2 regions of the Solidesulfovibrio sp. C21 genome follow, and region 2 is predicted to be linked to the other one. Evidence: predicted binding sites of a transcription regulator. Region 2 holds the regulator's gene; the other holds the start of a gene.
The links. The regulator sigma-54, encoded in region 2, starts transcription at its own class of promoters, with help from an activator protein. The targets are predictions, from matches to a motif close to CTGGCACGGNNNNTGCTT.

Region 1 (15,888 bases), on a different contig from region 2:
ATTTCAATTCCTACCAGAACGGCTACCAGTGGTCCGACGAGATACTCTCCGGCATCCGGGCCGGACTTGCGCATTCCGCCTACAACGTGGATCTGCAAATCGAGTACATGGATTCGAAAAAGTACACCGATCCCGTGCTGCGCAACATGCTCCACGACTTTTACAAGCTCAAATACCGCAATACCCATTTCGAGGTCATCCTGGCCTCGGACAACTTCGCCTTCAACTTCCTGCGGCAATACCAAAACGAGCTTTTCCCCGGCACGCCGGTCGTTTTTTGCGGCGTCAACGATTTTCATCCCGACTGGCTCACCGGCCATCCCAATTTCACGGGCATTCTCGAAGAGCCCGACATCCGCGAAACCCTGGAATTGGCCCTGCGCTTTCATCCCGACCGCCGCCGGCTCATTATTTTCGGCGACACTTCCGTCACGGGCGTCGCCATCGGCAACCAGATCAAGGCCGTGGAGCCGAATTTCGCCGGCCGGCTGCGCTTCGAGTTCCAGGACAACCTGACCCTGCCGCAAATCCTCGACACCGTGCGCAACCTGCCCGGCGACGCCATGATCTTCCTCATCCCCTTTTATAAGGATACGCAAAAGGACGTCTATTCGGTCAACGAGGTCCTGGCAGCCATCCGGGCCAATTCCGACGTGCCCATTTACAGCGCCTGGCGGTTCATGCTCGGCCACGGCATTGTCGGCGGCCGACTGCACAGCGGCTTCGAGGAAGGCCGGCTGGTGGCGGACATGGCGGAAAAACTCCTCCACGGCGCGCCCGTCGCCTCCCTGCCCATCGTCACCAAGACCGCAGACAGCTACGTCTTCGACTACAAGGAGATGCTGCGGCTCGGCATCACCACGGACAAGCTGCCGCCGGGTTACACGCTTATTAACGAGCCCTACCCCTTCTACCACATCAACATCGCCGTCTTTTGGACCATCATCATAAGCTTTCTCATCCTGTGCTACGTCATGGTCCTGCTCGTGACCAACATCCTGCGGCGGCGCTCGGTGGAGGAAAAGATCAAGGACCAGCTTTCCTTCATGGAAACGCTCGTCAACACCATTCCCATTCCGCTCTATTTCAAGGATGCCGCCGGGGCCTACCGGGGTTGCAACCCGGCCTTTCGCCACTGGTGCGGCCTGTCCGGGGAGGCCGAGGCGACGCCGCGCGCCTTCTCCGAGGTGCCCGACGCCCCCCTTTCCCGCTTCCTGGACCGCGACGACGCGTCCCTTCTGCGCGAGCCCGGGGTGTGCGTGGGCGAAGCCGAGATCCTCGACGCCGAGGGCCGGCCCCATTCGGTCATCCTGCACCGGGCGGTCTACGCCAGCGCCAAAACCGAAATCGCCGGCCTGGTCGGCGTGCTCTACGACGTGTCGGAACTGAAGAAAGCCTCGGAAAAGCTGCGGCTGGCCGAGGAAAAGTACCGGGGCATCTTCGAGAACTCGGCCCTGGGCATCTTCCGCATGACCCCGGATGGCCAGGCCGTGGACGTCAACCCGGCCCTGCTCGCCATGCTCGGCGTAAAAAGCCTGGACGAACTGGCCAGACGCCGGGGCAATCTGGTCGAGGTCCTTTTTTCCGGCCGCCAACGCTTCGAGGAGCGCATCGGTTCGGCCGTCGACGAGCAGGCCACGGCCACCTTCGAAACATGGTTCGCCCGGCCCGACGCCGGCATCATCACGGCCAACGTCAACCTGCGCCTGATTGCCAACCGTGAAGGCTACCTGGCTTATGTCGAGGGTGTGGTCGAGGACGTGACCAAGCGCCACGAGGCCGAGCGGGCTCTGCGGGAATCCCAGGAAATGTTGCGCATTGTCCTCGACAACATTCCCCAGCTCGTTTCCTGGAAGGACAAGGCCCTGCGCTACATCGGGGCCAACCGGGCCTTTATCGAATTTTTCGGCTTCGCCGACCTGGACGATCTCAAGGGCCGCGACGACTATGCCCTGCCCCTGAGCCGGGAGGACATGGATGCCGTGCGGGCCACGGACATCGACGTCATGCGCAACAATCGCACCGTGGCCGGGGAGCTGGCCGCCCGCAACGTGCGTGGGGCCGACGTGTTGCTCGAAATCAAGAAGGTGCCGCTCCACGACGATCGGGGAGCGGTGGTGGGCGTGCTGTCCACGTCCGAGGACGTGACCCAGAAGGTGAGCCTGGAGCGCCAACTGCTCCAATCCCAGAAAATGGAGGCCATCGGCACCCTGGCCGGCGGCATCGCCCACGATTTCAACAACATCCTCACCTCCATCATCAACTCGGCCGAACTGGCCCTGCTCGACCTGCCCGAAGACGAGCCCATCGGGGACGACATGCGCCGGGTACTCAAGGCCGGCCATCGCGGCAGCCGGCTGGTCAAGCAGATCCTGTCCTTCACCCGGCCGTCCCAGGCGGGATTCGCGGCCATCAACGTGGCCGACGTCGTGAGCGAGGCGGCGGGACTCATCAAGGCCTCCGTGCCCCGTAACATCAAGATCGTGCTCGACGTGCCGGAGCGGGCCGTGACCTGCCGGGCCGACCCCACCCAGCTGCACCAGATCGTCATGAACCTGTGCACCAACGCCTTCCAGGCCATGCGCCAGACCGGCGGCACGCTGACCGTGTCCCTGGCCGAGGACGACCTCGACGAGGCCCAGGCCGGACAGGTCGGTGTGCGGACCGGCCGCTACGCAAGGCTCTCCATCGTGGATACCGGCCCGGGCATCCAGCCGGAAATCCTGGACAAGATTTTCGACCCCTTTTTCACCACCAAACAAAAGGGCGAAGGCACGGGACTCGGGCTGGCCGTGGTGCGCGGCATCGTCAAAAGCCATCGCGGCGCGGTGCGGGTGGTGAGCCAACCCGGCACGCGCACGGGCTTCGACGTCTATCTGCCGCTGCCGGCCGAAGCCGACGCCGTCCCGCCGCCCCCCGTCGCCCCCCCCAACAAGGGCCGCGACCGCATCCTTTTCGTCGAGGACGACGAGGACCAGCGCATCACCATCCCCCGCGTCCTGGCCCAACTCGGCCACGAGGTCTCGGCCCACGGCGGCGGGGCGTCGGCCCTGGCCAAGCTCGCCCTTGACCCGCAGGCCTTCGACGTGTGCATTACCGATTACGACATGCCGGACCTAAACGGCCTGGAACTGGCCGGGAAAATCGCCGCCATCCGGTCCGACCTGCCTGTGATCATCGTTTCCGGCCGCCTGGGCGACATCGAGCAGCGGGAAGTGGCCGGCAACATCAAAAAGATCGTACTCAAACCCTACAACCAGGCGATCATCTCCGCGGCCATCCGCGAGGTGCTCGATGCCAAGCCGCAAACCAAAGCCGCATGAAATCCGTCTGCATCATCGACGACGACCCCGAAGTCCGCGACACCATCGCCAGCCTCACCCGCAAGATGCGCCTGACCAGCGAATCCGCCGGCACCTTGGCCGCGGGCATGGACCTGCTCACCAGCGACAATTTCGACGTGCTGTTCCTGGACGTGCGCCTGCCCGACGGCAATGGGCTGGCCGCCCTGCCCGCGATCAAACGCCTGCCCGACGCCCCCGAGGTCATCATCCTCACCGGCATCGGCGACCCGGACGGGGCGGAACTGGCCATCCAGGAAGGGGTCTGGGACTATCTGGTCAAGCCCTCGCCCATAAAGCAGATCATGCTGACATTGCAGCGCGCGCTGCGCTACCGCGAGGAACGGCGCAGCGACCGCTCGCCCGTGTCGCTGTCCTTGGCGGGATGCGTCGCGGCAAGCCCCCGCATGCAGCCGTGCCTCGACCAGGTGGCCCACGCGGCCGGGTCGAACGCGGCCGTGCTCATTACCGGCGAGACCGGCACCGGCAAGGAGCTTTTCGCCCGGCTCATCCACGCCAACAGCGCCCGGACGGACGGGGCCTTCGTCACCGTGGACTGCGCGGCACTGACGGAAACCCTCGTCGAGAGCACGCTTTTCGGCCACAGGAAAGGGGCCTTCACCGGGGCCGACGCCGACCGGGTGGGACTTGTGCAGCTGGCCGACGCCGGCACGCTGTTTCTGGACGAGGTGGGCGAGATGCCGATGAGCCTGCAAAAGACCTTTTTGCGGGTGCTTCATGAAAAGACCTTTCGCGCCGTGGGGGCGGTCATCGAAAGCAAGAGCGATTTCCGCCTCATCGCCGCCACCAACCGCGACCTGGAAGCCATGGTCGACGCCGGCCAGTTTCGCCGCGACCTCTACTTTCGGCTGAAGACCATCGGGCTCGCCCTGCCGCCGCTACGCGTACGCCCGGAGGACATAAAACCCCTGACCCTGTCCTTCGTGGACGGACTTTGCGCCGAATACACCCTGCCGCCCAAGGGCTTTGACGCGGAATTCCTGGCCATGCTCGAGGCCTACGACTGGCCGGGTAACGTGCGCGAGCTGCGAAACGTCCTGGAGCGGGCCTTTCTGGCCTCGGGCCGGGAAAAAACGCTCTACAGCATGCACCTGCCCCGGGACCTGCGCATCAAGGTGACGAAGTCCAGCCTGGAAAAAGGCCGGCAGGCCCTGGAACGCCCGCTTCCCGAACCGGCCGCGCCGTCCGCCGCCGCAGCCCCGTCTTCCCGACAGTCGCTCAAGGACTTCAAGGAGGCCATGGAACGGCGTTATCTGGAAGGGTTACTGCGCGAAAACGGTCGGGACGTGGCCGCCATGATCGCTGTTTCCGGACTTTCCCGGTCCCACTTCTACGCCCTGCTCAAAAAAAACAACCTGGCCGTTCCGGACTGACGGCCCCCCCATGACGGCGCCAATCCGGTTGTGACGGGTTTGTGCCATGCTTTTTCCGAAAAGCCATGTCAAGGCGGCCCGGTTGTCTCCGGCGCGCTGTCTCTCCTTTGCAAAAAATGTCTCGCGCATAGAAAAGAGACGCAAAATACGTCCTCCCCGGACGTCAATTGCGATTTTTAGAACAAATCCGTTTTTCGGCTTTTTTCCGTGCCATCCGATGGTGTTTGTGGCATCAAACAGCGGGAATCCCCTTCCCTGCGGACAAGGAGGCTATTGGTGTCTGATTTTTCAGACGAACGCCGCCCGTCTGAAATTCCGGACAACGCCCATTCATGGGTCCCGCTTTACGAAACCATACATTTCGCGGTATTAGGCTGCGTAGCGGTATCCGAAAAATCGGATACCCCTCGCGCATCAGAGCCTGGAGTGGGTTCACCGGATCGACAACTCATCGAAGTCTAACTGTCTTTTAACAATTGGCACGGGGTTTGCCTGGAGGGAAGCGTCGACGCCGACCTCCTTTTGTTCGGTCCAACGACAACATTTTCAAGGAGACTTGAGCATGGCCAAGAAGATGAAAAGCATGGACGGCAATACCGCCACCACGCACGTCGCGTACGCGTTAAGCGACACGGCGGCCATTTATCCTATCACGCCTTCGTCCACCATGGGCGAAATCGCGGATGAATGGGCGGCCAAGGGACTCAAAAACATCTTCGGCCAGACTGTGACCATTCGGGAAATGCAGTCCGAGGCCGGCGCGGCCGGCGCGGTACACGGTTCGCTTGCGGCCGGAGCCCTGACCACCACCTTCACCGCCTCCCAGGGCCTGCTGCTCATGATCCCCAACATGTTCAAGATCGCCGGCGAACTCCTGCCGGCCGTCTTCCACGTGTCGGCCCGGGCCGTAGCCACCCATGCCCTGTCGATCTTCGGCGATCACTCCGACGTCATGGCCGCCCGCTCCACCGGCTTCGCCCAGCTCGCCTCGGCCTCGGTCCAGGAATGCATGGACATGGCCCTGGTCGCCCACCTGTCCGCCATCGAGGGCAGCGTGCCCTTCGTCCACCTCTTCGACGGCTTCCGGACCTCCCACGAGATCCAGAAAATCGAAGTCATCGACTACGAGGACATGAAGGGACTGGTCAACATGGAGAAGGTCGCCGCCTTCCGCGCCCGGGCCATGAATCCCGAGCATCCCGACCTGCGCGGCACCGCCCAGAACCCGGACATCTTCTTCCAGGGCCGCGAACGCTCCAATCCCTACTACCAGCTTCTGCCCGGCATCGTCTCGGCCATGATGGACAAGGTCGGGGCCCTGACCGGTCGCCCCTACAAGCTCTTCGACTACGTGGGCGCGCCCGACGCCGACCGCGTCGTGGTCTCCATGGGCTCCTCGTGCGAGACCATCGAGGAAGTGGTCAATTACTTAAACACCAAGGGCGAGAAAGTGGGCCTGGTCAAGGTCCGCCTGTTCCGTCCCTTCTCCCCGGATGCGCTCTTCAAGGTCCTGCCCACCTCGGCCGAGGTGGTCACCGTCCTTGACCGCACCAAGGAGCCGGGCAGCCTCGGCGATCCGCTTTACGAAGACGTCTGCGCGGCCTTCGTCGAGCGCGGCGGCTCCATTCCCAAGCTCATGAGCGGCCGCTACGGCCTGGGCTCCAAGGAGTTCCGCCCCGGCATGGCCAAGTCCATCTTCGACAACATGGCCGCCGCCGCGCCCAAGCGCCACTTCGTGGTCGGCATCGTGGACGACGTCTCCGGCAATTCCCTGCCCATGGGCGGCCCGCTGCCCACGGTCCCCGAAGGCACCGTGCAGTGCAAGTTCTGGGGCTTCGGTTCCGACGGCACCGTCGGCGCCAACAAGTCGGCCATCAAGATCATCGGCGACAACACCGATCTCTACGCCCAGGGCTACTTTGCCTACGACTCGAAAAAATCCGGCGGCATCACCGTCTCCCACCTGCGCTTCGGCAAAAAGCCCATCCAGTCCACCTACCTGGTCGACTCGGCGGACTACATCGCCTGCCACAAGCCGAGCTACGTGCATGTCTACGACATCCTCGAAGGCGTGAAGGAAGGCGGCACCTTCGTGCTCAACTCCCCCTGGAACACCCCGGCAGAGCTCGAAAAGAACCTGCCCGGGCACATGCTGCGCGTGATCGCCGACAAGAAGCTCAAGGTCTACAACATCGACGCCGTGGCCATCGGCGAAAAGACCGGCCTTGGCGCGCGCATCAACATGATCATGCAGACGGCCTTTTTCAAGCTGGCCGGCGTGCTGCCCATCGAAGAGGCCATCAGCCTGCTGAAGGACTCCATCAAGAAGACCTACGGCAAGAAGGGCGACAAGATCGTCAACATGAACATCGCCGCCGTGGACATGGCCCTGGACGGCGTGGTCGAGATCAAGGTCCCGGCCGCCTGGGCCTCCGCCCCGGACGCCAAGACCGCCGCCCCCGACGAACCCGAGTACTTCAACAAGGTCATCCGGCCCATCCTGGCCCAGAAGGGCGACGAAGTGCCGGTTTCCGCCTTTGCCGAAAACGGCTCCTTCCCCGCCGCCACCTCGCAGTACGAAAAGCGCGGCGTGGCCATAAACGTCCCCCACTGGATCAAGGAGAACTGCATCCAGTGCAACCAGTGCTCCATGGTCTGCCCTCACGCCACCATCCGGCCCTTCCTGGCCGACGAGGCCGAAATGGCCGGGGCGCCGGCCTCCTACGACACCCTGCCGGCCACCGGCAAGGAGCTCAAGGGCCTTTCCTACCGCATGCAGGTCTTCCCCATGGACTGCATGGGTTGCGGCTCCTGCGCCAACACCTGCCCGGCCAAGCAGAAAGCGCTGGTCATGAAGCCCCTCGAAGAGGAAATGGCGGTCCAGGTGGAAAACCACGCCTTCGCCATGTCGCTTAAAAACAAGGGCAATCTGGTCAAACGCGAGAACCTCAAGGGCAGCCAGTTCTACCAGCCGCTGCTCGAATTCTCGGGCGCTTGCGCCGGTTGCGGCGAGACCCCGTACGTCAAGCTTCTCACCCAGCTCTTCGGCGAACGCATGATGGTCGCCAACGCCACGGGTTGCTCCTCGATTTGGGGCGGCTCCGCGCCGACCTCGCCCTACGCCGTCAACGCCGAAGGCTTTGGTCCGGCCTGGAACAACTCGCTGTTTGAAGACGCGGCCGAATTCGGCTTCGGCTACAATATGGCCCTCAAGCAACGCCGGGCCAAACTGGCCGACAACGTCGCCGCCGCCCTGGAAGGCTCGCTTTCCGACGCGCTGCGCGCCGCCCTGGCCGGCTGGCAGGAGAAAAAGGACGATCCGGCCGCCTCGCGCCTCTACGGCGACCAGATGAAGTCCCTGCTCGACAAGAACGACCCGGCCCAGGCGGCCATCCTGGCCGACGCCGACATCTTCACCAAGAAGTCCGTGTGGATCTTCGGCGGCGACGGCTGGGCCTACGATATCGGTTACGGCGGCCTCGACCACGTCATCGCCTCGGGCGAGGACGTCAACATCCTGGTCATGGACACCGAAGTCTACTCCAACACCGGCGGCCAGGCCTCCAAGGCCACGCCGCTCGGCGCCATCGCCAAGTTCGCTTCCGCCGGCAAGGTCACGGGCAAAAAGGACCTGGGCCGCATGGCCATGACCTACGGCTACGTCTACGTGGCCTCCATCGCCATGGGCGCGGACAAGAACCAGGCCTTAAAGGCCTTGCTCGAGGCCGAAGCCCACAAGGGTCCCTCCATCGTCATCGCCTACGCCCCCTGCATCAACCAGGGCATCCGCAAAGGCATGGGCAAGTCCATGGAGGAGGCCAAGCTGGCCGTGGAAACCGGCTACTGGCCGCTGTACCGCTTCAATCCGGACCTCGCGGCCGAGGGCAAGAACCCGCTGACCATCGACTCCAAGGCCCCGGCCGGCGACTTCCAGGGCTTCCTCGGCGGCGAAGTCCGCTATGCGGCCCTGGAAAAGATGCACCCCGATATGTCCCTGCGCTACCGCACCACCATGGAGGCGGCCTACAAGAAGCGCTATAAGGAACTGGAATACCTGGCCTCCATGCCGGTCTTCGACGCCCCCGCCGCTCCCAACACGGGCTCCGGCGACGCCGATTCCGCGTTTTGCGAGACCGCTCCCGTGGCCGAACACGCCCGTCCGGCGGCCGACGAACCTTGCGACGAAGGCCGCTCCGGAAAATAAGTAACAAGCGAGAGCAACCACATGGACAACCACCTGTCCCAGAAGTTCGAGGAAATCGTCGGCAAGGAAAACGTCCTGGCCAGCGAAGCGGACCGCCATGCGTATTCCTACGATGCCGCGGTCCTTCCCCCCAAGCTCCCGGCCCTGGCCGTCCGGCCGGAGACGCCCGAAGCCCTGGGACGGGTGGTCGCCACCTGCAATGAACTCGGTTTGCCGCTGACCGTTCGCGGCTCGGGCACCAATCTCTCCGGCGGCACCATTCCCGCCGTCGGAGGGGTGGTGGCCCTGACCGGGGCGCTGAGCAAGATCATCGAGATCAACGAAGCCGACATGTACGCCGTGGTCCAGACCGGCGTCATCACGGCCAAGTTCGCGGCCGAGGTGGCCAAGCGGGGGCTTTTCTACCCGCCCGACCCGGGCAGCCAGGCCGTGTCCACCATCGGCGGCAACGTGGCCGAAAACGCCGGCGGGCTTCGCGGCCTGAAATATGGCGTCACCAAGGACTACGTCATGGGGCTTAGCCTCTATGACGTGGACGGCGAGCTGGTCAAAACCGGTTCGCGCACCGTCAAGTGCGTCACCGGCATGAACCTGCACGGCCTTATGGTCGGCTCCGAAGGCACGCTTGGGGTCTTTAACGAGATCATCCTGAAGCTCGTGCCGCCGCCCAAGGCCAGCAAGGCCATGATGGCCATCTTCGACGACCTGGGAAAGGCGTCGGAGGCCGTGGCCGCCATCATCGCGGCCAAGATCGTGCCGGCGACCCTGGAATACATGGATGACTTCACCATCAAAACCGTGGAGGACTTCGCACACGCCGGACTTCCGACCGACGCCAAGGCCTTGCTGCTGATCGAGGTCGACGGCCATCCGGCCCAGGTCGAGGACGAAGCGGCCGAAGTCGAGGCCATCTGCGGGCGCCACGGGGCCACCCGCATTCACGTGGCCAAGGACGCGGCCGAGCGCAACAAGGTCTGGGAGGCCCGCCGGGCGGCACTGTCCGCTTTGGCCCGGGTACGCCCGACCACCGTGCTCGAGGACGCCACCGTCCCCCGCTCGCAAATCCCGGCCATGGTCGGCGCGCTGGAGGCCATCGCTGCCAAGTACCGGCTTACCATCGGCACCTTCGGCCATGCCGGCGACGGCAACCTGCACCCCACCATCCTGACCGACAAGCGCGATCACGAGGAGTGGAAGCGGGTCGAGGCGGCCATCGACGAGATCTTCGACGTGGCCCTGTCCCTTGGCGGCACGCTTTCGGGCGAGCACGGCATCGGCACGGCCAAGTCGAAATACATGGTCAAGGAAGTCGGCAGGGGCTCCATCCTCTACGCCAAGAAACTCAAAGCGGCCCTGGATCCCAAAGGGATTCTCAATCCTGGCAAGATCACGGGGGAATGATATGAGCGAGATGCGCGAACTGGTCGGGCTGCTCAAGCAAATCGACGACCAACTGGTCGCCTGCATGCGTTGCGGCATGTGCCAGGCTGTGTGTCCGCTCTACGCGGAAACCGGTCTCGAGGCCCACGTGGCCCGGGGCAAGATCGCCCTGCTCGAATGCCTGGCCGACGAGGTCATCAAGGACCCGGCCGGGGTCAAGGAACGTCTGGACGCCTGTCTGCTGTGCGGCTCGTGCCAGGCCAATTGTCCAAGCGGCGTCAAGGCCCTGGACATCTTCCTCAAGGCCCGGGCCTTTCTGACGGGCTATTACGGCCTGCCGCCGGTCAAACGGGTCATCTTCCGGGGACTTTTAAAAAATCCCCGGCTGTTCGACTCGGTCATGGCCATCGCGGCCAAGTTCCAGGGCATCTTCACCCGTCCTGTCAACGACGCCATCGGCTCTTCGTGCGCGAGGGTCTTTTCCAAACTGCTCGAGGGACGTCATTTCGCCCCCCTGGCAGGCACCCCGCTGCACGCGAGCCAGATCGAACGCGACGCCCCCCGCGGCCCTTCCGGGCTCAAGGTGGCGTTCTTCTACGGCTGCGTGGTGGACAAGATGTTCCCGCGCATCGGCGAGGCGGTCCTTAAGGTCTGCGATCACCATGGAGTGGGGGTCTACATGCCCCACGGCCAGGCCTGCTGCGGCATCCCGGCCCTGTCCTCGGGTGACAGCAAGACCTTCGAGGCCCTTGTAGCCGACAATATGGCCCTGTTCGGGGATCATGACTTCGACGTGCTGGTGACGCCCTGCGCCACCTGCACTTCCACCATAAAGAAGATATGGCCGCTTATGGCCACCGGCCTGCCCGAATCCACAAGGATCAGGATTCGGGAGCTTTCGGCCAAGGTAAAGGACATAAGCGCCTTCCTGATCCAGGACGTGGGCGTGACACCCCCCGTCGGCGCAACCATCGGCAAGGAGGTGACGATCACCTATCACGATCCCTGCCATTTGAAAAAATCCCTGGGCATCTCCGCCGAACCCAGGGCTCTTATAGCGGCCAATCCCCACTATCGTCTTATCGAGATGGAGGGGGCGGATTCCTGCTGCGGATCCGGCGGCAGCTTCACGTTGCAGCACTACGACCTGTCCAAACGCATCGGCAAGCGCAAGCGGGACAACATCGTGGCCACCGGTGCATCCGTCGTCGCCACCAGTTGCCCGGCCTGCATGTTGCAAATAGGGGATATGCTGTCCCAGGCCGGCGACAGCTTGGCCATACGGCATCCGGTGGAAATCTACGCGGAGACCCTGGCCGGGCGGTAACGAGATCCGGTCGCAAACAGGCGAGCGAGGTAGCCGAATGAGTTTTAAAGAGAATATCCATGCGCTTTTTGCGCCCAAAACCGTAGCCGTCATCGGCGCGTCCGATAAGCCGGGAAAAGTCGGCCATACGGTGGTGCATAATATGCTGGATGCGGAATTCAAGGGAACATTGATTCCCGTCAATCCCAAATCCGATACAATCCTGGGCCTTCCCGTCACCAAAAGCATCGAGGACCTTCCCGAGGGCCTCGACCTGGCCGTCATCGTCGTCCCTGTGAAGGCAGTCGTGCCTTCCATGGAGGCGCTGGCCGCCCGCAAAGTCCGTTCCGTCATCATCATCACGGCGGGATTCAAGGAAGTGGGCCGGGAAGGCGCGGCCCTCGAACAGCAGCTCATCGAAATCTGTACGAAAAACGACATCGCCATGGTCGGCCCCAACTGCCTGGGCCTGCTCAGCACCCATGACGACAACAACGCCTCCTTTGCCGCCGGCTACCCGAAGAAGGGCTCCATCGCCTTCTTCTCCCAGTCCGGCGCGTTGTGCACCGCGATTCTCGACTGGGCGCTTGGCGAGGAAGTCGGGTTTTCCAAGTTCGTATCCATGGGCAACATGGCCGTGGTCAACGAAGCCAACATGCTGGAATACCTGCGCACCGACCCGAATACCAAGGTCATCCTGGGCTATATCGAAAACGTCTCCAACGGCGCGGACTTTATCGAGCAGGCGGCCAAGGTCTGCCGGGAAAAGCCCGTCATCATGATCAAGTCCGGCACCACCACCGCCGGCGCCAAGGCGGCCTCCTCCCATACCGGAGCCATCGCCGGCTCGGACGCGGCCTACACCGCCGCCTTCCGCAAAACCGGCGTCATTCGCGCGGGCGACATGGGCACGCTTTTTGACCTGGCCATGGCCTTCTCCACCCAGCCCCTGCCCGAAGGCCCCGGCGTGTGCGTGGTCACCAACGCCGGCGGTCCCGGCATTCTGGCCGCCGACGCCATCGAAAAGTCGCAGCTGCTCAACATGGCGCGCCTGTCGAGCAGCACCATCGAGCGGTTCAAGGAGTTCCTGCCGCCCTACGCGGCGCTCTACAACCCGGTCGACCTCGTGGGCGACGCCCCGGCCGAGCGCTACCGCAAGGCGCTCGAGGTGGTGGTCGAAGACCCGCAGGTGCACTCGATCCTGGTCCTTTTGACCCCGACCGCCTCGGCCCAGATCGTCGAGACGGCCCAGGCCATCATCGATGTCTCCAAGACCACGAAGAAACCCATCTTCGTCAACTACATGGGCGGCATGCGCACCAAACCCGGCGTGCGCATGTTAAACGACGCCAGCCTCCCCTGTTCGGTCTACCCCGAGCCCCTGATCGCCAGCATCGAGACCATGTACAAGTACTACCTCTGGCGGCAGACCCCGGCCCAGGAGTTCCCGGAGATCCGGCGCAACCGCCAGAAGGCGCGCCTTGTCATCAACGAGGCCCGGTCCAAGGGCGCGACCGAGGTGGTCGAGTTCCAGGCCCAGGAAGTGCTTCGCGCCTACAACCTGCCCACCCCCAACACGGTGCTGGCCCGCTCGTCGGACGAGGCCGTGGCCGGCGCGGAAAAGATCGGCTACCCGGTGGTTTTAAAGATCGCCTCGCCGCAGATCTCGCACAAGTCGGACGTGGGCGGCGTCAAGGTGAACCTCACCGACGCCGAGGCCGTGAAAAACGCTTTCTTCGACATCACGGCTCGAGCCCAGCGTATGCGCCCCGAGGCGTATATCGCCGGCTGTCTGGTCCAGGAAATGGCCCCCAAGGGCTGCAAGGAGATCATCATCGGGTTCAAGCGCGACGACCAGTTCGGTCCGCTTCTGATGTTCGGCCTCGGCGGCATCTACGTGGAAATCTTAAAGGACATCGCCTTCCGCCTGGCTCCGCTCGGGCGCGACGACGCCAAGGGGATCATCCGCGAGATCAAATCGTACATGCTCCTTAAGGGCGTGCGCGGCGAACCGCCGGTCAACTTCCAGGCCATCGAGGACATCCTTTTGACCATGTCGGAACTGGCCCTGGATTTCCCGGAGATCCAGGAAGCCGAGTTCAACCCGGTGCTGGTCAACGCGGAAAAGGCCGTGGTCGCCGACGTGCGGATCACCCTGAGCGCAAAGTAAGCAGAATCCAGGAGGAACAATCCTATGATCGGTCTCTATATCGGGTCCACGCAGGGATATTCGGGCAAGAACCTCGTCACGCTGGCCCTGGGGCAGCAGTTTCAACGCGAAGGCAAGACCATCGGCTATATGAAGCCTGTCGGCGCCGTGCCCCACAAGATCAACAACCAGATCGGCGACGAAGACGCCCATTTCATGCAGCAGGCCCTGGGCCTGTCGGAATCCCCTTCGCTGGTCAGTCCCGTGGTCATCACCCGGGATTTCCATATGCGCGCCTTCCTGGAGGATTGCGCCAACCTGATGCCGGGCATCGTCGACAGCTATAAGAAGCTCTCCGCCGGCAAGGACCTCATGCTGGTCGGCGGTTCGGGCAGCTTCCTGTATTCCGGCAAGTACTGCGGCGTGGACGGCGTATCCGTGGCCGGCGCCATCGGCGCCAAGGTGCTGCTCGTCGACCGCTATATCCAGGAGTACAACTACGACTACCTGGCCGCGGCCAAGGAAGCCCTGGGCGACGACCTGGTCGGCGTCATTTTAAACGACGTGCCCGACCACTTCCGCGAGGAAGCCGAGACGCTGATCGTGCCCTTCCTCAAGCGGCGCGGCGTGGACGTGCTCGGCATCGTGCCCCACGACCCCATCATGTTCGCCGTGCGCGCGGGCGACCTGGCCCACGGCCTCGGCGGCCGCATGATCACCACGGGCGGGCGCACCGACAATCTGGTGGTCAACTTCCTGATCGGCACCATGCAGGTGGAGAACTTCGTCACCTTCTTCAAGCGTCATAAGGACGTGGCTATCCTCTGCGGCGGCGACCGGGCCGACCTGCAACTCGTGGCCCTGGAAGGCGGCTGCGCGGCGCTGATTCTGACCGGCAACCTCTACCCCAACGACATCATCCTGGCCAAGGCCGAGGACAAAGGCGTGCCGGTCATCGTGGTGCGCGACGATACCTTCACCGTGGCCAAAAAAATGGAATTGATTCTGACGCGCGAAAAACTGCGCGACAACTCCCGCATCGAACACGGCTCCAAGCTCGTGTTGCAGGCGCTCAACTTGCCTGCTCTCAAAAAGAATCTGGGAATCTAGCGTCTTCCATGCCCGAAGCGCGTCCGTCGCCGGCGCGCTTCGGGCTGGAAACGCATGGCCTACCGTACTGGGCGGTTACGGCCCGCACCCGCCCTCGGCGACGGGAACGGGAGCGGCTGGTCTCATATCCAAACCAAAGGAGCGAAGAACATGACGTGGGTCCAACAGTACCAACCGCTTGGCAGTGTGGGCCTGTCCGCGCTGGTGGCAGGCATTCCCCTCTACATCCTTTTCTACATGCTGGCCGTCAAACGCATGGCCGGCCACAAGGCCGCCTTCGTGGCTACGGCCGTGGCCGTCATCCTGGCCATCGTGGCCTGGGGCATGCCGGTCGGCCTGGCCCTTGACGCCACCCTGTACGGCGCGGCCTTCGGTCTTTTCCCCATCGTGTGGATCGTGGTCACCGCCATCTGGGTCTACAACATGACGGTTGAATCGGGCGAGTTCAACATCATCAAGAACTCCCTGGCCCAGATCACCGACGACCGCCGGCTCCAGGCCATCTTCATCGCTTTCGCCTTCGGCTCGTTTATCGAGGGCACGGCCGGCTTCGGCACGCCCGTCGCCATCACCGCCGCCATGCTGGTGGGCCTCGGGTTCAACCCGCTCTACGCCGCCGGCATCTGCCTGATCGCCAACACCGCCCCGGTGGCTTTCGGCGCCATCGGCATCCCCGTCGTTGTCGCGGCCAAGGTCACCGACCTCGACATCATGAAGATCAGCCAGATCATCGGCCGCCAGCTGCCGTTTCTGTCCGTGATCATTCCGTTGTGGCTGTCGGTCACCATGTGCGGCTTCAAGCGCTCCATGGAAGTCCTGCCGGCCATCATCGTAGCCGGCGTGTGCTTCGCCGGTTCCCAGTTCCTGGTGTCCAACTTCGTCGGCCCGTACCTGCCTGACATCATTTCGGCCATCATCACCATCATCGGCCTGGGCCTGTTCCTCAAGGTCTGGAAGCCGAAAAACGTCTGGCATTTCCCGGACGAGCCGCCCGCGGCCGACCG
Region 2 (15,888 bases):
CCCTGAAGGGGTGTTGGAACCTGCGGGGCTTGATTAGAAGCTGTAATGGCGGAGAGGGTGGGATTCGAACCCACGTGCAGGCTATTAACCCGCAACCCGATTTCGAGTCGGGCCCGTTACGACCACTTCGGTACCTCTCCGCTCGTCAAGGAAAGACGCGCAACGAATTTAGAAAAATACACCTCTTGGGTGATCTTGGCAAGCATTTATTCACTGCCCGTGCCGGCCGGCCGGCTGCGCCGCTCTCGGAAAAAATCCCGCAACAGCCCGCCGCAGGCTTCTTCCAGCACCCCGGACACCACATCGAAACGGTGGTTGAAAAAAGGCAGGTCCGGACCGGGCAGCATCGAGGCGATGGCCCCGGTGCGGGGGTCGGACGCCCCGTAGACGAGCAGGCCCACCCGGGCGTGGATCATGGCCCCCAGGCACATGACGCACGGTTCCAGGGTCACGGCCATAATCGAGCCCGGCAAACGGTAATTGCCGACGTGGACCGCCGCCTGGCGCAGGGCCAGAATCTCGGCGTGGGCCGTTGGGTCGTGGCGCGTAATGGGCGCATTGCCGGCTGCGCCGAGCAGTTCGCCCGCCGCCGAGAGCACCACCGCGCCGACAGGCGCTTCGCCCTGGGCGGCCGCTTCCCGGGCTTTTCCCAGGGCCAGAGCCATCACCGCCTCGAAGCTGGCCCATCCCGGCGGGGCAGGGGGCGTATCGACAACGCCGGCGATAAATCGACGGGCCGGTTGCAGGGCCATGGAATGTCTCTCTGCGCAGAGGCCGCACTGGCGGCGCACGCTCCGGTAAAACGGCAGGGGCTCAAATATGCGCCAGGGTGGCCCGGGTCTTTTCCGTCACGACATTGCCGGTATTCAGTGTCCCTTTGGGCTCGATGAGCATGACCCGGACTTCCTGCCGCGCTTCGGGGCAGTGCTCCGTCCCCTTGGGGATGACGATGAGCTCCCCCGGGTCGAGGTCGATGGAGCGGTCCCGGAAATGGATGGTCAAACGGCCGGCCACCACGAAAAACAGTTCGTCCTCCTTTTCGTGGTGGTGCCAGTCGAAGGTCCCTTTGAGCTTGGCCAGCTTGATGTGGGCGTCGTTGCATTCCCCGATGATCTTCGGGTCCCAGTATCCGTCGAAAAGTCCGAACTTTTCCGCAAGGTTGATTTTTTCCATGGAGCCTCCGCCCGGATGAGGCGCAAAACGCTCCCCGGCCTTGACTGCGTGCCGGCCTAACCGGCCGAAGCGCGCAGGTGGCCCACGGCGTTTTCGAACAGCACGGTGCCGAGCATGGGGTGTTCGCCCCGGGTGTAGCCCGGATGGTTGGTGGGGTGGTTGAAGGCTTCGGGGTGGGGCATGAGTCCCAGAATGCGCCCGGACGGGTCGGTCAGGCCGGCGATGGCGTGGGGCGAGCCGTTGGGGTTGGCCGGGTATTCCATGGTGGCCGCGCCCGAGGCCGGGTCGGCGTAGGTCAGGGCCACGGCCCCGGTGCGCACGAGGTCGTCGAGCACGGCCGGGGACATGGGCACGAGCTTGCCTTCGCCGTGGCGCACGGGCAGATCCAGGCGCACGACGCCCCGGGTGAACACGCAGGGGCTGGCCGGATTGGCGGCGAGCGTCACCCAGCGGTCCTCGAACCGGGCCGAGTCGTTGTTGGCCAGACTCACCTGCCGGGCGAAATAGTCCCCGCCAAGGGCCGGCAGCAGCCCGAGCTTGACCAGCAGCTGAAATCCGTTGCAGATGCCGAGGATGAGTCCGCCGGCCTCGAAAAAAGTTTTTAATTGTCCAAGAAGCGATTCGCCGGCCGCGGTTTGGGCGTGTTTCCAACGCACTGCGGCGGCTTGGGCTGCGCCCAGATCGTCGCCGTCGAGAAACCCGCCTGGAAAAATCAGGAAATTATACGCGTCGATTCGCGTCCGGCCGGCGATGATGTCGGAGAAGAAAACGATGTCCGTGACGTCGGAACCGGCCATGCGCGCGGCATGAGCCGATTCCACTTCGCAGTTGGTGCCGTAGCCGGTGATCACGAGGGTGCGCACCTGCGCCATAGGGGTCCTCCAGGGGGTTCCTTGAAAAATTGCGCCCGAAGGCTTACTTTGCGCGGCTGAACATAAGGGGCCGCCCCGACCGCGTCAACCGGACCCGCCAGAGGGCGCCGGAATGTTTCGGCGCGGGCCGCCGGGTCCGCCGGCGCGGCCCAAACAGCACACATCAAGGACGGCATCAGCAATGAAGACCAAATTTATTTTCGTTACGGGGGGGGTGCTGTCCTCCCTGGGCAAAGGGCTGGCCGCCGCCTCCATCGGCGCGCTGCTCCAGGCCCGGGGGCTTAAGGTCACCATCCAAAAGCTCGATCCCTACATCAACGTCGATCCCGGCACCATGAACCCCTTCCAGCACGGCGAGGTGTACGTCACCGACGACGGGGCCGAAACCGACCTCGACCTCGGGCATTACGAGCGCTTTCTCGGCGTGCCCATGAGCCAGAACAACAACTACACCTCGGGCCGGGTCTATTTCAGCGTCATCCAGAAGGAGCGCCGGGGCGACTATCTAGGCGGCACGGTGCAGGTGATCCCGCACATCACCGACGAGATCAAGCGGGCCATCCTCGGCGTCGCCGGCGACGAAGACGTGGCCATCATCGAAATCGGCGGCACGGTGGGCGACATCGAGGGGCAGCCGTTTCTGGAGGCCATCCGCCAGCTGCGCATGGACCTCGGCCGGGAAAACGTCCTTTATATCCATCTGACGCTCGTGCCGTATTTGCGCGTGGCCGGCGAGGTGAAAACCAAGCCCACCCAGCACAGCGTCAAGGAACTGCGCTCCATCGGCATCCAGCCCGACATCATCATCTGCCGCAGCGAAGTGGACCTGACACGGGACCTCAAAGAAAAGATCGCGCTTTTTTGCGACGTGGACGCCGACGCCGTGTTCACGGCCGTGGACGTGAAAAACATTTATGAATTGCCGCTGCGGCTCTACGGCGAGGGCGTGGACCAGAAAATTGCCATCCTGCTGCGTCTGCCGGCCAAAAACGCCGATCTGACGGCCTGGCACTCCATGGTCGACCGCCTCGACAATCCCGCCGGCACGGTGTCCATCGCCATCGTGGGCAAGTATGTGGACCTGAAGGAAGCCTACAAGAGTCTGCACGAGGCGCTGGTGCACGCGGGTGGCCTCGCCGGCGTGTCGATTCGTTTCGTGTACGTCAATTCCGAGGACGTCACCCGGGAAAACGCGGCCGGGTATTTCAAAGGCATCGACGGCATCCTGGTCCCGGGCGGGTTCGGCTCGCGCGGGGTCGAAGGCAAGATCGCGGCCATCGAATACGCGCGCGTCCATGACATCCCCTTTTTCGGCATCTGTCTCGGTATGCAGTGCGCGGTCATCGAATACGCCCGCCACGTGCTCGGGCTGACCTGCGCCAATTCCGAGGAATTCGACCTGACCACGGCCGATCCGGTCATCTACCTCATGCGGGAATGGTTCGACTTCCGCACCAAAAAGATCGAGCGCCGCGATCCCTCCTGTGACAAGGGCGGCACCATGCGCCTGGGCGCCTATCCCTGCGTGGTCAAGCCCGACACCAAGGCCGCCGAGGCCTACGGCGCCGGGGAGATTTCCGAGCGCCACCGGCATCGCTACGAGTTTAACAAGGCTTACGCCGCCGCGTTCGAGGAGGGCGGGATGGTTTTAAGCGGCCTGTCCCCGGACGGGGAACTCGTGGAAATGGTGGAGCTGCCCGAGCATCCCTGGTTCCTCGGCTGCCAGTTCCATCCGGAATTCAAAAGCAGCCCCATGAAGCCCCATCCGCTCTTTCGGGAGTTCGTGATGGCTGCCAAGCGCCAGCAGGGGGCGTAGGAAGTTACGCCGCCGGCGGCCGGGGGGAAACTTTTTGGAAAAAGTTTCCCCCCGGACCCCTCTTCAAAAACTTTCAATAGGGATTCCGGAGCCCCACCTCGCGGGCAGCCAGGGGTATTGCTTGCTTTCAAGCTTTTGGGGCCGGTTCGAGGCGTTTGGGCGCGGCCTTGCGCCGGAAAACTAAAGGAGGCGCGCCGTGACGCACGACGCCACGCTTGCTGCGGCCAGGGCCGGGGATATCGCCCTGCTCGTGCTGGATGTGGACGGGGTTCTGACCGACGGCGGGCTCTACGTCGACGGCCGGGGGGAGATCGCCAAGCGGTTTCATGCCCAGGACGGGCTCGGCATCAAGGCGGCCCAGATCGCCGGCATCGCCGTGGCGGTCATAAGCGGCCTGGACAGCCCGGCTGTGGCCGCCCGCATAAAAGAACTCGGCATCGCCGAATACCATCCTGGCCATTACCGCAAGGTGCCGATCCTGCGCGCCATATGGGAGCGTACCGGCATTACCCCGGGGCAAACGGCCTACCTCGGCGACGACTGGGTGGATGCCGGCCCCATGGGGCTTGTTGGCCTGCCCATGGCCGTGGCCGACGCCCAACCGGAAATTTCGGACCTGGCCCTTTGGGTGACGACCCGGGACGGCGGGCAGGGGGCGGTGCGCGAGGCCATCCGGTTTATCCTGAACGCTTCCGGGCGGCTTGCGGCCGCGTACGACTGGTTCCTGCGGGAACGGTAAGCCGGGCGGATTGCCACAATCCTTTGATTGTGGCATGTTTTTTGTTGGGCGGAGGCCGGACACGCGCCGGACACCGCCGACACGAAAACCCATAAAAAAGCGCGTACGGCGGTAGACATGGCCCTGGAACTGCGACAGCAGCTCAAATTGTCCCAGCAGTTGGTGATGACTCCCCAACTGCAGCAAGCCATCAAGCTCCTGCAGTTGTCCCGGCTGGAGCTCCTGGAGAGCGTGCAGCAGGAACTCCTGGAAAATCCCCTTCTCGAGGAATCCATAGACGAAGATCGGCAGCCCGAATCCACGATGGCCGAGGACAACCTCGGTCCAAGCGGCGACAGCAGCGAAGTGGCCATGGAAAAGGAGCTGCTTAAAAACGCCGAGTGGGACGACTACCTTGGCGATTTCGCCAGCACCGGCCGGCAGGCCCAGTCCCGCGAATCCGAGATCCCCGAGGAGGGCATGGCCTTCGACGCAAGGCTTGCCTCCAAGCCCTCCCTGGAAGGGCATATCGGCTGGCAGATGCGCCTGTCCAATTTTACGCCAAAGCAACTCGAGATCGGCGAGACCATCGTCGGCAGCCTCAGCTCCTCGGGCTATCTCTGCGCCTCGATCGAGGAGCTGGCCCAGATGACCGCCACGAGCGTCGAGGCGGTGGAGGAAGTGCTGCACCGCCTCCAGCGCTTCGATCCGGTGGGCGTGGCCGCCCGCACCCCCAGCGAATGCCTGCTGACCCAGATCGAGGTCTTCGGCTACGAGGACACCATCCTTATCGAGCTCGTGCGCGACCACCTCGAGGATCTGGAAAAAAAGCGCTACAAGCCGCTGGCCAAAAAATTTCACATCACCATGGAGAAGCTCAAGGAATACCTGGAGCTGATCCAGACGCTCAATCCCATGCCCGGAGCCAGTTATGGTTCGGGCGACCCCATCTATGTGAGCCCCGACGCCTTTGTCTACAAGTACGGCGACGACTTCGTCATACTGTTAAACGAAGAGGGCATGCCCCGGCTCAACGTCAACATGACCTACATGGATGGGCTCAAGCCGAAGGCGGACAAGGACAAGGATTACCTGCAAGACAAGATGCGCTCGGCCATGTGGCTGATGAAAAGCCTTTATCAGCGCCAGCGCACGCTCTACAAGGTCCTGGAGAGCATACTCAAGTTTCAGCGGGAATTTTTCGAGCACGGCGTGACGCGGCTGCGGCCGCTGATCTTGAAAGACGTGGCCGACGACATCAGCATGCACGAATCCACGGTCAGCCGCATCACGTCCAACAAATACGTGGCCACGCCCCACGGTATTTACGAACTGAAGTTTTTTTTCAACAGTTCCCTGGACCTCGACGACGGTGGGACGGTAGGGTCGGAGTCGGTCAAGGCCATGATCAAGCGCATCATCGCCGGTGAGAACGCCAAGAAACCCATCAGTGACGAGGCCATTGCCGACATGCTCAAGGAAGAGCTGCAAATCAACATCGCCCGCCGTACCGTGGCCAAATATCGCACGGCCATGGGCATCGAATCCTCGTCCAAGCGCAAGGAAATTTTCTGATGCTTCGGGCCGGGACCCCGGCTCAATACCATGCCACCCGGAGGACTATATGAACATTACTTTTAATTTCAAGAACTTCGAGCCATCGGATCATTTGCGCGACTACGCCCGCAAGCGTTTTGAGAAGCTCGCCAAATATACCGTCGCCACCGACGCCTCGGAGTTGCAGGTCAATTTGGCCGTGGAAAAAAACCGCCAGATGGCCGACGTCATCTTCCTGGCCGACAACATGCACATCTCGGCCCACGAAGCCTCCGAGGACATGTATTCCACCATCGACATGATCCTTGACAAAGTCGAGGCGCAGGCCAAGAAATTCCGCGAGAAGCAAAAGGACCGCCGCCGCCAGAAGGCCGAGGTCGTCCATACCCAGGTCATCAGCATAAGCGAGGATGCCGCCGGGGCGCGGACGCCCACCATCGTCCAGACCGACGACTACGAGCCCAAGCCCATGGCCGTGGAAGAGGCGGCCATGCAGCTTGAAAGCCTCAAATACGAGTTCATGGTGTTTATCAACTCCGAAACCGACCGGCCCAATGTCATCTACCGTCTGCGCAACGGCGACTTCGGCCTCATTGATCCTGGAACGGGAGCATAAATGCGTCTTGAGGATTATCTCCAACCCGATTTCGTCATCGGGGAACTTGTGTCCGAGTCCAAACCCGACGTGCTGGCCGAACTGATCGCCCCGATGAAGGCCAGATGGCCCGATTTCGACGATGCCCGGGCGCGCCAAGTGCTGCTTGACCGGGAAAACCTCGGCACCACGGGGATCGGCGACGGCGTCGCCATTCCCCATGGCAAGATGGAGAACCTCGAGCAGATCGTCATTGTCGTCGGCCGCAGCCTCAAGGGCGTCAACTTCGATGCGCTGGATTTCAAGCCCTGCCGCATCTTCTTTCTCGTCCTTGCCCCGGAGCACGTGGCGGGCCTGCACCTGCGCATCCTGGCCCACATCTCCCGGCTCTTGTCCGACGAATCCTTCCGGCACGCCTTCATGAGCGCCGAAAACGACGCCGCCTTGTGGCAGGTGCTCACGGCCGCCGCCTGAAGCAACACGAAACGTCACCTCCCCGCGCGCCGGCCGGCGCGCGGGGAGTGTGTCCTATCGGGGCCGGGGGGCCATGCGCCATGGAAGACACGCCTGCGGAACTGACCATCGTCATCCTGACCGGACTTTCAGGGTCCGGCAAGTCCACCGCCTTGCGGGTCTTCGAGGACCTGGGTTTTTTTTGTGTGGACGGGTTGCCCGTCAGTCTCGTGCCCAAACTCATCGGCCTTTTCGAAGTGAAGGGCGGCCAGCGTTACAAAGGGCTGGCGCTCGGCATGGATGTGCGCCAAGCCGACATGGACACCGACTGGGGGGCGACGCTGGCCCAGGTCAAAGGCGCGGCGGCGGCCTTGCAGATCATTTTCCTCGAGGCCGACACCCAGGAAATCATCCGCCGCTACGCCACCACACGCCGGCCGCATCCTCTGGAAAGCGAATCGCGGGGCCTGGAGCAGGCTGTGCTCGAAGAACGCACGCGCATGACCCCGCTTCGGGACTCGGCCGACATGGTGCTCGACACCACCGATTTTTCCATCCATGACCTGCGTCGCAAGCTCCAGGAAAAATGGGCCTCCATCCGGGTCTCCACCGGCATGCTCAAGGTCCACGTCATGAGCTTTGGCTTCAAGTACGGGCCGCCATCCGAGGCGGACATGGTCTTTGACCTGCGTTTTTTGCCCAATCCCTATTTCGACAAGGCGTTGCGGGAAAAAACCGGGAAGGACGCGCCCGTGCGCGACTATGTCCTGGCCGAGGATCCGGGTCGGGAATTTCTCGCCCGGCTGACCGCTTTCCTGCTCTACCTCCTGCCGCTGTACGCCAGGGAAGGGCGTTACCGCCTGACCATCGCCTTCGGCTGCACCGGGGGGCGGCACCGTTCCGTGGCCGTGGCCGAGTCTGTCTTTGACACCTTGTCCAAGGCTGGATACAATCTTTCTCTTGAGCATCGGCATATCGAACGCGGTTGATCCGGCGCGCGGCGGCAAGGCCGCGGACGCCGGCAAACCGGAAGAAGCCGATGTGCCGGGCCGCGGTTGCGGCTATCGTGTCGGCCAGCGGGGGCATGCTCCCGTCTTGTTGGTGGGTCACTGCGGCAGCAGGACGCGTCGCGGCACTGGGCTGGATTACTCCGCCGCGCCGTTTTGACGCCAGGTTTGGGCCTGATAACGCCCCCGGATGCGCGAACATGAATGGGCAAACCCGCTCGGAGACGCCGGTTGGCGTGGTGATCGTCACCCACACCGATTACGGCACGTGGCTTTTGAAGGCGGCGGAATGCATCCTGGGCCACCAGGAACATTGCCGTTGCGTGAGCGTGGACATGGCCACCGAGGTGGACCACATCCTGGCGTCGCTGAAGGCCGCCATCAAGGAAACCGACCAGGGCGGCGGCGTGCTTATCCTGACCGACATGTTCGGCGGCACGCCGACCAACCTCAGCCTGTCGCTTCTGGGCTCGGGTCGGCTCGAGGTGCTCACGGGCGTCAATTTGCCCATGCTCATCAAAATCCTCGGCGCGCGGACCAAGAATCTGGAGGGGCTGGCCGCCGAAGGCAAGCAGGCCGGCTGCCAGGGCATCGTCGTGGCGGGCGAGGTATTGCGCAAGCGGGTTGCCGAGGCCTAGGACCATGGCGTTCGTGCGGGTGGACAACAGGCTCGTGCATGGCCAGATCATCGAAAGCTGGCTGCCTTTCACGCACGCCCGAACGATCCTGGTGGTCAACGACGACCTGTCCACGGATTTTTTGCGCCAGGAGATCATGTCCCTGGCCATACCCTCCGGGGTGCGCATCGAATTTCTCCCGGTCGGCGACTTGCTGGGGTTTTTATCCAGGAACCCCCTCGACGCCGAGGACGCCTTGATCTTGTTCGCCAGTTGCCGCGACGCCCGAATCGCCTACGAGCGTGGTTTCGGCTTCGGCAACCTCAATCTCGGCAATCTGCATTACGCGCCGGGGAAAAAGCAGGTCTGCCCCCATGTGGCCCTGTCCAAGGATGACGAGTCCTGTCTGGACTTTTTCCGGGACAAGGGGGTGCGGCTCGACTACCGTTGCGTGCCGAGCGATCCGCAGCAGTTGCGTTCCGTGTAATGTTGCGGCCTTGGAAAACCGGGTCGTATTTTCAAGGAAAAGGCAACGCAGGCACGTTGACTCCGCGACAAGCTTCGGGCTTGGTCTTGCGGATGCAAGTGGAGGCACGGCCCGGAAGCGGGGCGTGTCGGCCGGCTAAGGCAGGCGGCGAAGAGCCGCTACGGCCGCAGTTTGGGCCTTTGGACAGGAACCCGCCCACGGAAATCGCCCAGGCGAGACGACGCGCATGACCCATCAGGCCGATATCTTGCTCCACGTGATAAGCGTCGCTTTTTTTTTGTTCTTTTTTCGTCCTTCCGCTTCTTTTTAAACGCTGCGCTGATCGAAAGGCCGCTTGTCATCGGGTTTTTCTGGGCCGCCTGCTACGGTGACCTGGACGCGACCCTGAAGCTGAGCCTTTTTTACGAACTCTTTTGGCTCGACGGCATTCCCGCCGGCACCCACATCCCCCCCAATGCCGCCGCGGCGACCCTGGCCGGCCTGTCGCTTATGCACGTCTACCAGCTGACGACGCCGGCCGAAGCGCTCTTCGTGGCCGCGACCACGGCCATCCTGGGACGGCTTTTCGCCACCCTGGAAGGGGCGCAGCGGATGATGGAAAACATCGTTCTGTCGCGCTATACGGCGGCCCGGGAGCGATCAAAGTCCCATTTCGCGCCCGGCAGGCTGGTGCGCCGGGCCCTGCTGGACATGGCAGCCTTAAACGGCCTAGCCTTTAGCGTGGTCCTGGCCGGGCTGATCGCGCTTTATGCCGTGCTGCTGCCCATGGTCTGGCCGTATCTTGCCTCTTCCGGGGCGACCTGGAGCCAGCTTTGGATACTGGGCAGCCTGGGCGGGGTGTTGTCCCTGCGTTATCGGCCGGCGTACATGCTGCTGGCCGCCGGCATGATTTTGGCCGTGGCTTGGTGCCTGTTGGGCTGAGACGGCGGACGCGAAATCCCTCCTTTCCGAATATTGCGCGAAAGGGGACTTCCCTGCTTTTTTGTCGAAAAGGCTAGATATCCCTGATGGTAATGAACAGGATGGCGTGGCGAGGAGCCGAAAAAGGCTGGCGGCCCGGGGAATTTGACTTGGCAACTTGCTTCTTTTGGGATATTCTTCACAAGTTGTAAGTTTCGGCAGCCAACCCGCTAGGGTTATTGGGAAAAACACCAGGAGGACACTACTATGGCTTTGTATGTCGTTGGTCACAAAAATCCGGACACCGATTCCGTCGCCGCCGCCATTTCCGTGGCGGACCTGATGAACAAGGCCAAGGGGCTGGACGCCAAGCCGGCCGCGCAGGGCAAGCTTAACCCCGAAAGCACGTTCGTGCTCGATAAGTTCGGCGTGGCCGCTCCGGAGATCGTCACCGACGCCACCGACAAGCAGATCATCCTGGTCGACCACTCCGACCTGGCCCAGAGCCTGGAAAATCTGGACAAGGGCGAGATCATCGGCATCTACGACCACCACAAGCTCGGCGACGTGACCACCCCCAATCCCCTGGAGATCCTGGTCAAGCCTGTGGGCTGCTCCTGCACCGTGGTCAAGATGATGTACGACTGCGCCAAGGTGGAGATTTCCAAGCCCATGGCCGGCCTCATGATGTGCGCCATTTTGTCCGACACCGTCATGTTCAAGTCCCCGACCTGCACCCCCGAGGACAAGGCCGCCGTCGAGGCCCTGGCCAAGATCGCCGGCGTGTCCGACTACATGTCCCTGGGCGTCGAGATGTTCAAGGTCAAGTCGGCCGTGGGCGGCACCCCGGCCCGCGAACTGGTCTTCCGCGACTACAAGGACTTCGACATGGGCGGCAAGAAGATCGGCATCGGCCAGCTGGAAGTGGTCGACCTGTCCATCCTCGAGCCGGTCAAGGCGGATCTGCTTGCCGAGTGCAAGAAGGTCAAGGCCGAGGGCCGTCACAGCGTGTTCCTGCTTCTGACCGACATCATGAAGGAAGGTTCCGAGATGCTGATCGTCTCCGACGATCCGAGCTACGTGAAAAAGGCCTTTGGCGTCGAAGTCAAGGGTGATTCCGTGTGGCTTGATGGCGTGCTGTCCCGCAAAAAGCAGGTCGTGCCGCCTCTGCAGAAGGCCTTCGCCTAGTTCCGGTTTCCTCGAATCACTGGGGAGCGGCTTTCGGGCTGCTCCCTTTTTTTGTTGCGCAAGGCCGGCCAAGCGGGCATAGGGCCGGGGTGGGGGAGGGGAGATTGCCGCTGCCGCGGGTGCTTCAGAGAGGGGGCGCCGGCGCGCGGGGTTTCCGCTCCCCCCGTTTGGGCTTGCCCGGCGGGTACAATCTGGCGCTTGCCGGCCCTGGCCGCATTGTCGTCCTGCCGGACGGCCTGCTCCCCAGCAGAATGAATTTTTCCAAATGGGCCGGTTCGATATTGACAAGCCCGGGGCTCACGGATAGTTTACCGCTTCTTCGGGCAATTAGCTCAGCTGGATAGAGCGTTGGCCTCCGGAGCCAAAGGCCGGGCGTTCGAATCGCCCATTGCCCACCAAGAATATCTGGCGGTTAGATCAAAAATCTAGCCGCCTTTTTCTTTTTCAGTACAAGCAATAAGTGGGGGAAAGGGAGAGCGCGAGAGGGGAGAACCCTTTTTAGAGGATTTCCCCTCTCGCACGGTCGGTTAACCGGCTTTGGCGGCCGAGGCGGCGACCGCCTCCGTTGTCAGGGACACCGGCCCGAGCGCCGTGCAGACCTGGTTGCGGCCGAGTTTTTTGGCCTGGTACAGGGCCTTGTCCGCCTTCTCCAGCAGTTCCTTGCGCTTGGTCAGCGATCCGGGAACCATCGTGGCCGCGCCGATGGAGACGGTGATGGAAAAATCCTGTCCATCGTGGTTGAACCGGGCTTCCTCGATGACCCCACGCAGCCGTTCGGCCAGCACGCGCGAGGGCTCCTCGGCGGTCTGGGGCAGGATGACCGTGAATTCCTCGCCGCCGTAGCGGGCGGTGAAATCCGTACTGCGCAGCGTATCCGAGAGGAGGCGTCCCACCTCGCGCAGCACATGGTCGCCCACAAGATGCCCGAACCGGTCGTTGATGGTCTTGAAATGGTCGATGTCGAGCATGAGCAGGCTCAAGGGGTGGTGGTAGCGCTGGTGCCGCCGCAATTCCTCCACGAGGCGTTCGTCAAAAGCCCGACGGTTGTGGATGCGGGTGAGCCCGTCATGATCGGCCCGAATCTTGACCTGGCTGAAAAGCGCGGCATTGCGCAGGGCCAGGGCCAGGTGGTTGATGGAGGCGTAAAGCGCCTGCACCTGGTCCTTGCCAAGGGCCTTGCCCTGGTCGCGGTAGAGAATCAGCGCGCCAAAGGTTTCGCCCCCGGCCCGAAGCGACAGCCGGATGATTTCCTCCGGGGCTTGCGGAATGGCCAGCGGCTCCCGACTCGAGCCGCCTTCCAGAAACGTGGTCCGATAACTCTGCATGGACTTGCCGGAGAGCTTGGCCCCGTGGCGCAGCAGTTCCTCGGTCCAGTGGCGTTCGGTCGCGTGGTCCATGTCCGGTTGCAAAAACAGTTCGGCGTCCATGCCCCCGGAGCTTCCCGGTTGCCAAAGGACTCCCAACAGTCCGCGCAGGGGCAAAAGCAGCTCCAGGTCCTCACGGGCGTTGTCCAGGATGACCGTGGGGTCGAGGGACTCCGAGGCGCGGGTGAGTATGCGGTTCAAAAAGAGCACCAGGTCGGTCTTGCGGGCAAGCAGTTCGCGTTCCAGCATGATCTCGCGGGTCATGCGGAAAATGTCGTCGTAGAGGCTTTTGACTTCCTTGGCCCGAAAGATGACGTCGCGGACTTTTTTGTCGGTCAGGGGCTCGGAGATGGCGGATAAAAAGCCGTCCTCCAGCAGTTCGTCGAAATCGGATACGGATTGGGTGGCGGAGAGCACCAGCACCCGCTGAGGCACTTCCCAGTCCTCCAAACGGCGGCGGGCGGCGGCGGGCAGGGCATCCCAGGCTTCCTTGACCACGAAAATGACCAGGGGGGCGGCCCGACCGAGGTCGCGCTCGGCCGGATAGCGGCCCACCTGCCAGTTGCACAGCGTGTAACCACTGCCGAGGGCGGCAGAAATTGCCGACTCGAAGGCATCCGTGAGGCCAATGCCCCACACCTGTTCCGGGCGCATACCGCGCGTCATAACCGGCCTCCTTTGGTCCTGGGACCGCCTGGAGTGCGGATTCCCGTCTTGCTTCTTGCAATATGAAGGCCAAAGATGTCTTGTTCGCGTCGATTGACAAGACGGCCAGGGTGTGGCTCCGTCCCCCCATGTCCGCGCCACGCCTTTTCGCAACCCTCGATCCTTTCGTGGAATCCGGCGCCGTCATGGGCCGCAAGGTGGCCAATGCCGGTTTTCTGGATGCCTTGCTGCGGGTCGATCCTTTCGACGGCTACCATTTTTTCATGCCCTCGCCCCGGGAACGCGACATGCACGAGCGGCTGCTCGCAGTGCGCTACCCTGAGGCGTTTGCGCGCGGCAAATTCAAGGTTTTGACGCGTCGCGACCTGCCGACCGCCATTGCCGCGACCCCGTACGCCGTGTTCCACCTGTCGGACTGCATCACCTCCCAGCCGCGCCTGGCCGCCCTGCGCAACGCCACGGCCCAAAACATCTTTCCCATCACCGGCACCACCCATTCCTTAAGCTATGCCGCCTATGGCCGGGAGTTTCTGGCCCATCTGTGGCCCGGCGCCACCCGCCGCGACGCCATCGTGGCCACATCCAAGGCCGGACGGGATGTGGTGCTGCGCATCTTCGGCAGCCTGCGCCTGGGCTACGGCCTGTCTCCGGAAATCCATCCCGGGCCGGAGGTGGCGCGCATCCCGCTTGGCGTGGACCCCGGCGACTGGCAACCCCTCGCGGACTGCGACCGTCTCGAGGCCCGGGCAGGCCACGGGATTGCCGCCGGCGCGGTGGTCATGCTCGTCTTCGGGCGGCTGTCCCACAGCTCCAAGATGGATCTGCTGCCCCTTTTCCGGGCCGTGCAGCGGCTTTTGGCCCAGGGGGCCGACCCCGGGTCGCTGTGTCTGGTGGCGGCGGGCTGGACCGACGACGATGCCGGGCCTTTTTTGCAGGTGCTGGAGAATCTGGCCGCCAACATCAAATTGCCCTTTGTCCTGATCAAGCGGCCAAGCGAGCAGGAAAAGCACGCGCTTTTCGCCCTGGCCGACATCTTCGTCTCCTTGGCCGACAATCCCCAGGAGACCTTCGGCCTCACACTTTTGGAAGCCATGGCCGCCGGCATCCCTGTGGTCGCCTCGGATTACGACGGTTACCGCGACATCGTGCTCTCCGGCCGCACCGGTTATCTGGTCCCGACCATGGGCCTGCCGGACACGCGGCAGCGCGACGTCCTGGCCCCGCTTTGCTACGACAACCACACCCATCTATACTTGGCCCAGGGCCTGGCCGTGGATGTGCCCAGCCTGGCCGACGTCCTGGGCAGGCTGGCGGCCGATGGCGCTTTGCGCCGGGAAATGGGCAAAGCCGGACGCGAACGGGTGTGCCGGGAATTTTCCTTTGAAACGGTGATCGAGCGCCACTTGGCCATGTGGGAGCGCCTGGCCGCGTCGCCCGTCCCCGACCGCGAGGCGCTGCGGGCCTTGCGCCATCCGCAGACCCTGGCCTACGGTGAGGTGTTCGTCGGCTATCCCACCGAGGTCCTGTCCGACGCCGTGCGGCTCACCTGGAGCCGGGCCGGCCGGGCCGTCTACCGGGGGCAGGATTTCCCGGTCATCTACGCGGGCATGGCCGGGGACATATCGCTTGCCGCCATTCGCACGCTGCTTTTCCTGTCGCGCTCCGGCTGCCCGGGGCTGACGCTTGCCGCCCGGCTGGCCGTGGCCGAACCGGAGCTTGGTCCGGCCGCCTCCCGGTACCATGTCGTCTGGGCGCTCAAGCAGGACCTTTTGGAACGCCAGGAGACGGCATGAGTCACAAGTCCTTTTCGTCCGTGACCGACGCGCCCACGGCGGATGGGGCAGGGGAGCCCTTCGCCCGGGCCAAGCGGAGCCTGGGCCAGAATTTTCTAAGCGACCCCAACACGGCGGCCAAGATCGTGGCCGCCTGCGGTATTGCCGCCGGGGACACCGTCATCGAGATCGGCCCCGGCCGGGGGGCGCTGACCGGGTTGGTCGCCGCCGCCGGCCCGGGGTCCTTCCTGGCCCTGGAAAAAGACCGGGACTTGGCCGCGCATCTCGCCCGGACCTATCCGACGCTGTCCGTGGCCATAACCGATGCGCTGCGCCAGGACTGGGGCCGGCTCGACCTTCTTTCCGGAGACGTGCGGATCCTCGGCAACCTGCCCTACAACATCGCCTCGCCGCTGCTCTGGGACCTGTGCGCCGGGGCGACCCGGTTTGCCCGGGCGGTGTTCATGGTGCAGCACGAGGTGGCGCTTCGGCTTTGCGCCGCGCCGGGGGGCCGGGCGTACGGTGCGCTGACCGCCTGGATCGCCAGTCATGTGCGGGCCACGTACTGTTTCAAGGTGCCGCCCACGGTGTTTCGGCCCCGGCCCAAGGTCGATTCGGCCGTGGTGGCCATGACCCCGTTGCCGCTTGCGGACCGACCGGGCGAGCCCCGGGCGTTGTCAAAGCTGCTCAAGCTCCTTTTTTC

Region 1: the regulator sigma-54 is predicted to act here: its motif matches at 5,212-5,229, upstream of nifJ (pyruvate:ferredoxin (flavodoxin) oxidoreductase).

Annotation. Positions count from the first base shown of each region.
Region 1 covers NZ_JBLODY010000034.1:4,793-20,680, reverse strand. The annotation lists gene ACMZ6R_RS11610 (PAS domain S-box protein) at 1-3,323, shown strand, start outside; gene ACMZ6R_RS11605 (sigma-54-dependent transcriptional regulator) at 3,320-4,735, shown strand; gene nifJ (pyruvate:ferredoxin (flavodoxin) oxidoreductase) at 5,298-8,939, shown strand; gene ACMZ6R_RS11595 (FAD-binding oxidoreductase) at 8,961-10,340, shown strand; gene ACMZ6R_RS11590 ((Fe-S)-binding protein) at 10,342-11,646, shown strand; gene ACMZ6R_RS11585 (acetate--CoA ligase family protein) at 11,684-13,795, shown strand; gene ACMZ6R_RS11580 (phosphotransacetylase family protein) at 13,820-14,884, shown strand; gene ACMZ6R_RS11575 (L-lactate permease) at 15,035-15,888, shown strand, end outside.
Region 2 covers NZ_JBLODY010000013.1:20,403-36,290, forward strand. The annotation lists tRNA gene ACMZ6R_RS06390 (tRNA-Ser) at 47-140, opposite strand; gene tadA (tRNA adenosine(34) deaminase TadA) at 207-752, opposite strand; gene ACMZ6R_RS06400 (cupin domain-containing protein) at 814-1,173, opposite strand; gene ACMZ6R_RS06405 (phosphoribosylformylglycinamidine synthase subunit PurQ) at 1,230-2,045, opposite strand; gene ACMZ6R_RS06410 (CTP synthase) at 2,227-3,861, shown strand; gene ACMZ6R_RS06415 (KdsC family phosphatase) at 4,058-4,600, shown strand; gene rpoN (RNA polymerase factor sigma-54) at 4,718-6,154, shown strand; gene hpf (ribosome hibernation-promoting factor, HPF/YfiA family) at 6,204-6,752, shown strand; gene ACMZ6R_RS06430 (PTS sugar transporter subunit IIA) at 6,753-7,205, shown strand; gene rapZ (RNase adapter RapZ) at 7,286-8,173, shown strand; gene ACMZ6R_RS06440 (PTS sugar transporter subunit IIA) at 8,392-8,829, shown strand; gene ACMZ6R_RS06445 (PTS sugar transporter subunit IIB) at 8,834-9,295, shown strand; gene ACMZ6R_RS06450 (PTS sugar transporter subunit IIC) at 9,467-10,216, shown strand; gene ACMZ6R_RS06455 (manganese-dependent inorganic pyrophosphatase) at 10,463-11,383, shown strand; tRNA gene ACMZ6R_RS06460 (tRNA-Arg) at 11,705-11,781, shown strand; gene ACMZ6R_RS06465 (GGDEF domain-containing protein) at 11,911-13,413, opposite strand; gene ACMZ6R_RS06470 (glycosyltransferase family 4 protein) at 13,542-15,206, shown strand; gene rsmA (16S rRNA (adenine(1518)-N(6)/adenine(1519)-N(6))-dimethyltransferase RsmA) at 15,203-15,888, shown strand, end outside.